Regions from separate parts of the Streptomyces bottropensis ATCC 25435 genome, predicted to be linked through region 1. Evidence: riboswitches for the same ligand, from Rfam matches in the RefSeq annotation. Region 1 holds a riboswitch; the other holds the start of a gene.
What was found. Region 1 has a riboswitch for glycine ahead of gcvT (glycine cleavage system aminomethyltransferase GcvT). Riboswitches for the same ligand answer to the same signal wherever they lie in the genome.
Positions count from the first base shown of each region.

Region 1 (4,205 bases):
CGATCCGGCGCAGGTCGAGCCAGGGGATGCCGACGCCGCCGCCCGGGGCGTGCGGGTTCAGCCAGAGGCCGTAGTGGTCGGGGTAGAGGGTGCGGGCCACGTCGAGGCCGTCGACCACCTCGTAACTGCGGTTCCAGCCACTGGCGGAGAGCTCCTGGGCGGAGGTCACGCACGGGGCGTAGTTGAACCCTTCGACCTCCATGTTCCCGTACTGCGCGTCCGGGGAGCCGCCCTGGCCGTGCCAGAGCAGCATCCAGATCTGGCCGGAGGACGGGGTGGCGAGGGCACGCAGCAGCGCCTCGTAGGCGTCGTAACGCCCGGGCGTCACCTGCCGCAGCATGTGCTCGACCTGCCCGGTGGCGATGCGGCTGCCGCTCGCGCTCACGTTGGCCGCCCTTCGATGTGGACCGTGATGGGTGGTGGACCCTGGTGGTGGGAAACAGCTTAGGTGGTGTGCGGGTTGAGCCGGTCAGGGCTCGGGGGTTGTCGTGCGTCACGGAGGGCGGGCGCGTCGTGGCTGGTCGCGCCCACGCGGCGGAGCCGCGTGATGTCACTGCCCCGCGCCCCTTCGAGAAGCACTGATCAGTAGCCCTGTTGGTAGAACGGCCGTACCTTCTCGCGGAGCCAGTCCCCCACCGGGTCCTGGGCGACGTCCAGGAAGACCATGTTGACCGGCCAGGGAACCGGCGTCCTGGCCAGGGCCCTGCCGAGGGCGGCCAGGGGGAGGCCGCGGTCGGCCTCCCAGGAAGCCAGTTCGACGCCGATGAACATGACGGGGGCGGCGGTCTCGATGGTGGCGAGGCAGCGGCGGGCGGAGAGGACCACCCCGGTCGCGGCGAACTCGGCGGAGGCGGCCGCGAGGAAGTCCACGGGGTCGTCCTGCCAGTCCGGTTCGAAGAGACGGACGCGGGCACCGTTCGCCGTGCCGTCCAGCGGGGTCCGTCCGGCCCGGCACAGCTCGGCCACGGCGGGCGGCGGCAAGGGCATGCCCACGACGCCGTCCGGGTTCAGGGCGAGGCCGATCTGCGGAGGCAGACCGCGCGCGAACTCGACGGCCGGGGCGATCGTGAACGACATGTGGTGGCCGACGACCTGGCGGAACTGCTCCTCGGAGGTGAAGACCGGCACGTACGCCTGGCCGTCGAACTCCATCGTGGGCAGATCGAGCTGACCGCTCTGCGGGCCGCCGCCCTCCGGCAGCGGCACCCAGACGAAGCTGCGGGCCAGCACCTCCACGATCCGCGCCCCGGCCTGGGGCACGCCGAGCGACGCGGACAGCACCTCCTCCAGCTCGTTGCCGGGCCACCCGCCGTGCCCGTGGGGATGCGCCTGTGCCGGAAAGTCCGCCGGGAAGTCCATCTGCTGCCTACCGCTTTGCTCCGTGATGCTGTTGTCCCTGCACCTTAATTGCTTCCGGGCCGGGGGCGCGCCCCTCCGGGGCGCCCCGCTACCCCACGAAGTCGATCCGCTTCAGGACGTCCGCCGCCGCCCGGTCGAGGAGCACCGCCGCCCCGCACCCCTGCGGCAGCCGTCCCTCCTCGACCCCCCGCAGCAGTCTGGTCATGGCACCCCGGTGCCGCGCGAACGCGTACCGCGACACCCCTCGCCCCCGCTCCCGCTGCCCGTCCCGCGCCTCGCCGGGTGTCACGTCGAGCAGCAGCAGATGCAGGGTGCCGCCCCGCCTCCTGGCCTCCCGGGCGAGCCAGCTTCGTACCCATGCCTGCGCCCCGCAGTCGTGCACGACGACGCCCTCCCCCGAGCGCAGGGCGCGCCGCAGCCCCGCGTAGTGGGCGAGGCGCACGAAGGGCCGGTAGGCCGCGTACGGCAGGTGGCGGGCGAAGCGCGCGTCGAACCGGTCGCGGGTGTCCTGGGAGTCGATCCGCACGCCCGGCACGCTCCGCCGCATCAGTGTCGACTTGCCGCTGCCGGGGAGCCCGGTCACCACCACCAGGTCCTGCGGGCCGAAGGACAGTCCGTGCGGGCTGCGCCCGGCACGCTCCCTGAGGTCGCGGACGACCGCCCTCGGGAACGGGCCGCACGCCTCACCGGCCGGTACGACGGGCTGCTTGGGCATGGCGATGCCCGAAGTGGTCGCGTACGCCGTGGTCCTGTTCACCGTGATCGTCCTCCCCAGGGGTATGGAGACCCATCCCCACAGATTGTAAAGAAAAGGTAATGCCCGATCCCTCCTGGTTCGGTCCTCGTCCTGCCACAAGAGTGCTACGAACCACTGTGTCCGCTTCCCCTCGTCGTCCCCTACCTGTGAAAGGTCCCCCTGCCGCGCCGCGTCGATGCGTGCAATGATGTGCGCGCCAACTGCATACCGGCCGCTTGAATCCGCGCGGGAGAGCTCCCAGCAGTCTCGCTGGGGCGCCGAAGGAGCAAGTCCCTCCCTTGAATCTCTCAGGCCCAGATACCGCGCGGGCGAGGCACATCTGAAAAGCGGGCCGCGCCTCTTCCGTAGGGGCCGGCTCCACCCAAGGTGCAAACCACGACCACCGGTACGCGCGGTCGCGGTGAACCTCTCAGGTTCCGATGACAGAAGGGGAGGATCGCCCTCGCCTGTCATGCCCTGGGAGCAGAACCGATGAGCAGTAGCCCCACCGCTGGATCGCGCCGTACCGCGCTCGATGCCCTGCATCGTGCCCTCGGTGCGACGATGACCGACTTCGCAGGCTGGGACATGCCCCTGCGCTACGGCTCCGAGCGCGACGAGCACCTCGCCGTCCGCACGAAGGCCGGTCTCTTCGACCTCTCCCACATGGGCGAGATCACCGTCTCCGGTCCCGGCGCCGCCGCGCTGCTCGACCACGCGCTGGTCGGCAACATCGGCGGTGTGAAGCCCGGCCGCGCCCGCTACACCATGATCTGCCGCGAGGACGGCGGCATCCTCGACGACCTGATCGTCTACCGGCTCGCGGACACGGAGTACCTCGTCGTCGCGAACGCCTCCAACGCCCAGGTGGTGCTGGACGCGCTCGTCGAGCGTGCCGCCGGGTTCGACGCCGAGGTGCGGGACGACCGGGACGCGTACGCGCTGCTCGCCGTCCAGGGGCCCGAGTCGCCCGGCATCCTGGCGGCCCTCACCGACGCCGACCTCGACGGTCTGAAGTACTACGCGGGCCTTCCGGGCACGGTCGCCGGGGTCCCCGCGCTGATCGCGCGCACCGGCTACACCGGCGAGGACGGCTTCGAGCTGTTCGTGAAGCCGGAGCACGCCGTCGAGCTGTGGCAGGCGCTGACCAAGGCGGGCGAGGGCGTCGGTCTCGTGCCCTGCGGGCTGTCCTGCCGGGACACGCTCCGCCTGGAGGCGGGCATGCCGCTGTACGGGCACGAGCTGTCCACCGCGTTGACGCCGTTCGACGCCGGGCTCGGGCGGGTCGTGAAGTTCGAGAAGGACGGCGACTTCGTCGGGCGCACGGCGCTGGCGGCAGCCGCCGAGCGTGCCGCCTCGGCCCCGCCGCGCGTCCTCGTGGGCCTGGTCGCCGAGGGCCGCCGGGTGCCGCGCGCCGGCTACCAGGTCGTCGCCGACGGCCAGGTGATCGGCGAGGTCACCTCCGGAGCGCCCTCCCCGACGCTGGGCAGGCCGATCGCCATGGCGTACGTCGACGCCACGCACTCCGCGCCGGGCACCGCCGGTGTGGGCGTGGACATCCGGGGCAGCCACGAGCCGTACGAGGTCGTGGCGCTGCCCTTCTACAAGCGGCAGAAGTGACACCTTCGTAGCGTTCGCCCGTAGTCGTACCGAGCGTGACCCTCGGCACATCCGCGCTGCTCAACAGCGGTTTCAGCCGTCCCCCCTTCATCACCACTCCCCCGCGTACAGGAGAATTCAGGCCATGAGCAACCCCCAGCAGCTGCGTTACAGCAAGGAGCACGAGTGGCTGTCGGTCGCCGAGGACGGCGTCTCGACGGTCGGCATCACGGAGTTCGCGGCGAACGCGCTCGGCGATGTCGTCTACGCCCAGCTTCCCGACGTGGGCTCCACGGTGGCCGCGGGCGAGACCTGCGGCGAACTGGAGTCCACCAAGTCGGTGAGCGACCTGTACTCGCCGGTGTCCGGTGAGATCACCGAGATCAACGAGGACGTCGTCAACGACCCGTCGCTGGTGAACACCGCCCCGTTCGAGGGCGGCTGGCTGTTCAAGGTACGTGTCGCGCAGGAGCCGGACGACCTGCTCTCCGCCGACGAGTACGCCGCCCAC
Region 1 is NZ_KB911581.1:1,846,146-1,850,350, reverse strand. It holds gene STRBO_RS0108300 (enhanced serine sensitivity protein SseB C-terminal domain-containing protein) at 1-385, opposite strand, end outside; gene STRBO_RS0108295 (enhanced serine sensitivity protein SseB) at 583-1,359, opposite strand; gene STRBO_RS0108290 (AAA family ATPase) at 1,448-2,116, opposite strand; glycine riboswitch at 2,333-2,429, shown strand; glycine riboswitch at 2,430-2,552, shown strand; gene gcvT (glycine cleavage system aminomethyltransferase GcvT) at 2,588-3,715, shown strand; gene gcvH (glycine cleavage system protein GcvH) at 3,840-4,205, shown strand, end outside.

Region 2 (4,205 bases), 2.0 Mb from region 1:
CGTGCTCCTCGAACACCCCGTGCGTCGACGGGTACGTGATCATCAGCACGGACAGCTCGTCGCGGTACTGCTCGATCTTCGCCCGCAGGTCCTCGACGTCGATCTCGCCGTCGTCGGCGGTCTTCACGACGACGACCTTCATGCCGGCCATGACGGCGCTCGCCGCGTTGGTGCCGTGCGCGGAGGACGGGATGAGGCACACCGTCCGCTGCTCGTCACCGTTCGCACGGTGGTACCCGCGCACGGCCAGGAGCCCCGCCAGCTCCCCCTGCGAGCCGGCGTTCGGCTGCAGGGACACCTTGTCGTACCCGGTGGCCTCCGCGAGCTGCTCCTCCAGTTCACGGATGAGCGTGAGATAGCCCTGCGCCTGCTCGGCGGGCGCGAACGGGTGCAGCTGTCCGAACTCGGGCCACGTCACCGGCTCCATCTCGGTGGTGGCGTTGAGCTTCATCGTGCAGGAGCCGAGCGGGATCATGCCCCGGTCCAGCGCGTAGTCCCGGTCCGCGAGCCGGCGCAGGTAGCGCAGCATCGCGGTCTCGGAGCGGTGGTCGTGGAAGACCGGGTGCGTCAGGTAGTCGTCCGACCGCAGCAGCGCCTCGGGCAGCGTGTCCGCCGCGGCGGCGTCCAGGGCCCCCACGTCACCCTCCACGCCGAACGCGGTCCATACGGCGCCCAGCTGGGCCCGCGTGGTGGTCTCGTCGCAGGAGACCGACACCAGGTCGGCGTCCACGAGGTGCAGGTTCACGCCATGTTCCCGGGCGGCGGCCACGACCTCACCGGCCCGGCCCGGCACCCGCACGGTCAGCGTGTCGAAGTACGACCCGTGCACGACCTCGATCCCACCGGCCGTGAGCCCCGCGGCGAGCACGGTGGCGTACCGGTGGGTACGCCGGGCGATGGTCCGCAGCCCCTCAGGCCCGTGGTAGACGGCGTACATGCCGGCCATCACGGCGAGCAGCACCTGCGCCGTACAGATGTTGCTGGTCGCCTTCTCCCGGCGGATGTGCTGCTCCCGCGTCTGCAGGGCCAGCCGGTACGCCTTGTGTCCGTCGGCGTCCACGGACACCCCGACCAGCCGCCCGGGCAGGCTGCGCGCGAACTTCTCCTGCACGGCCATGTAACCCGCGTGCGGCCCGCCGAAGGCCATCGGCACACCGAAGCGCTGCGTGGTCCCGACGGCGATGTCGGCGCCCAGCTCACCGGGTGAGGCCAGCAGGGTCAGCGCCAGCAGATCGGCGGCGACGGTGACGAGCGCGCCGAGCGCGTGGGCCTGTTCGACGACCGGCTTGAGATCCCGTACGACACCGGAGGCGCCCGGGTACTGCAGCAGCACCCCGTTGATGTCGCGCGAGGCGATGTCGGCCGGGATTCCCTCGCTCAGATCGGCGACGACGACCTCGACACCGGCCGGCTCGGCGCGGGTCCGGATCACGGCGATCGTCTGCGGCAGCGCGTCCGCGTCGACGAGGAAGAGGCCCTTCTTGTTCTTGCCCATGCGCCGCGACAACGCCATGGCCTCGGCGGCGGCGGTGCCCTCGTCGAGCAGCGAGGCCCCGGAGGTGGGCAGCCCCGTCAGCTCGGCGACCATGGTCTGGAAGTTCAGCAGGGCCTCCAGCCGCCCCTGGGAGATCTCGGGCTGGTACGGGGTGTAGGCCGTGTACCAGGCCGGGTTCTCCATGACGTTGCGGAGGATGACGGGCGGCGTGAAGGTCCCGTAGTACCCGAGCCCGATCATCGAGCCCAGCACCTGGTTGCGGTCCGCGAGGGAACGCAGCTCGGCGAGCACCTCGGCCTCGGTACGCGCCCCGGGGAGGTCCAGCGCCTCGGCGTTCTTGATCACGTCCGGGACCGCGGCCGCCGTCAGTTCGTCCAGCGAGCCGTACCCGACGTGCGCGAGCATCTTGGCCCGGGCCTCGGCGTCCGGGCCGATGTGGCGCCGCTCGAAGGGGATTCCCTGTTCGAGCTCGGAAAGCGGAATGCGATGGGCGGTCATTACGGAGGCCTCCTGGTCTGACACGACCTTCGAGGGGCACCACGGCACGGGCGCCCCGACGGCCTCCCCCTCTGTCATCTCAACCTGAGAGCTTCACCGGTCCAGGTACGGACCGGCTTTCACCGTCGGTGAGAGCGGGAGCCGTGGCACCCGCTCTGCTTTCCAGAGTGACCTCGTCCGTGCGGTACGTGGGCCTGAGAGATTCCGGGGAGGATTTGCTCCTTCGGCGCCTGCCGGATGGTGTCCGGAGGACTCTCCCGCACGGGGTCAGCAGCCGCTGCCAGCGTATCAGCGCGGGCAACGCACTGGTCTTCGAGTGGCCGCCGCTCCCGATGTGCCTTTTCGTAGTGTGAGAGACGATTCGCGACCCCTTGGCGACCACCTGGAGGGCCCGTGCAGACCGACATCGATCCGCGCCACCTGATCGGCCGCAAGGCGTTCGACCGCAAGGGAAGCAAGATCGGCACCGTGGATGAGGTCTACCTGGACGACGCCACCGGCATCCCCGAGTGGGCCGCGATACGCATGGGCTTCTTCGGTCGCGACGCCTTCGTCCCCCTGGAGCCCAGCGAACTGTACGAGGGCACCCTCCGCATCCCCTTCGACCGCGCCCTCATCAAGGACGCCCCCGACTTCGGCGTGGGCCGCCACCTCTCCCCCGAGCAGGAACTCCAGCTCTACCACCACTACGGCCTGGACATAGCCCCGCCGCAGCCCCTGGACCACGACTTCGGCGACGTGGCGAAGCGGGACGACACCTGAGCCGCTCCCCGCCACAGCCCCAGCCGCAGCCGCAGCCGCCACGAAAGCACCGGACGGCCGACGCGCCCTCACGCCCCCGGCGCCCCCGGCGCCCCCGTGGACCTCAGCCCAGCACCCCACCCGGCACCAGCGGCAACGGTTCCGCCGGCTCCAGCGCGGCGTCGTCCGTCCTGAACGTCCGCACCCGCCCCGGCCCCGCATCGAGCGGCGTCTCGAACCGCACGGTCACCCGCCCGAGCCCGCTCCCCTGCACCCATCCGTGCCCGTACTCGGCGTGCCGCACATCGTGCCCGGCCCTGAAGATCCGCTCCCCGCCCTCGCTCTCCTCCGCCACAGGCACCTCCACGCCGCCTCCGGCATCCTCCTCGACGAGCTCCGGCTCTCCCGCCGCCTGCGCGAACAGATCCTCCTGCGTGTAGTCGGCGAGCCCGCTCACCCCGACCCCCAGCAGCCGCACTCCACCCGTCGTGTCCACGGCCTCCAGCAGCCGGGCCGCGGCCTCGCGCACCACCGCGGGATCGTCCGTGGGTCCCCGCAACGTCTCGGACCGGGTCAGCGTCGAGAAGTCGTAGCGCCGCACCTTCAGCACGATCGTCCGCCCCGACAGTCCGGCCTCCCGCAGCCTGCGCACACAGCGGTCCGCGAGCCGCCGCACCTCCATCCGGACCCGTACCCGGTCGTGGATGTCCACGTCATACGTGTCCTCCACCGATACCGACTTCGTGTCCCGCTCGGCCACCACCGCCCGGTCGTCCCGTGCCAGCGCCATCGCGTACAGCCCGTGTCCGTGGGCCTTGCCGAGCAGTCGTACGACCTCGCCCTCACCCGCCTCCACGATCTCCTCGACCGTGGTGATCCCGGCCCGCCGCAGATGGTCCCCGGTCGCCGGGCCCACCCCCGGCAGGATCCGCACGGACATCGGTCCCAGCAACGCCCGCTCGATCCCCGGCTCGATCAGCACCAGCCCGTCCGGCTTGGCCTCCTCGGAGGCGATCTTCGCGAGCATCTTGGAGGCCGCGAGCCCGACGGAGCCCGTCAGCGCGGTCATGGCCCGTATGTCCGCACGCAACCGCTCCCCGACGAGCCGTGCCGACGCCTCGTCCGAGGCCGCGCCCCCGGCCTCCAGATCCACGAACGCCTCGTCCAGGCTCAGCGGCTCCACCAGGGGCGACAGCGCACGCAACAACCCCATGACCTGATCGCTGATCGCCCGGTAGAAGCCGAAGCGCGGCGTGAGATACGCGGCGTTCGGCGCGAGGCGGCGCGCCTGCGCCATCGGCATCGCCGAATGCACCCCGAAGACCCGCGCCTCGTACGAGGCGGTCGCGACCACCCCGCGCGGCCCCAGCCCGCCGACGACAACGGCTTTCCCCCGCAGACTCGGCTTCGACGCCTGCTCCGCCGAGGCGTAGAAGGCATCCATGTCGAGATGCAGGATCGTGGGCGCGGT
Region 2 is NZ_KB911581.1:3,820,230-3,824,434, reverse strand. It holds gene gcvP (aminomethyl-transferring glycine dehydrogenase) at 1-1,993, opposite strand, end outside; glycine riboswitch at 2,166-2,263, opposite strand; gene STRBO_RS0116870 (PRC-barrel domain-containing protein) at 2,387-2,755, shown strand; gene STRBO_RS0116865 (DNA polymerase IV) at 2,859-4,205, opposite strand, start outside.
Region 2: linked by a shared signal. The riboswitch ahead of gcvP (aminomethyl-transferring glycine dehydrogenase) and the one ahead of gcvT (glycine cleavage system aminomethyltransferase GcvT) in region 1 are both predicted to bind glycine.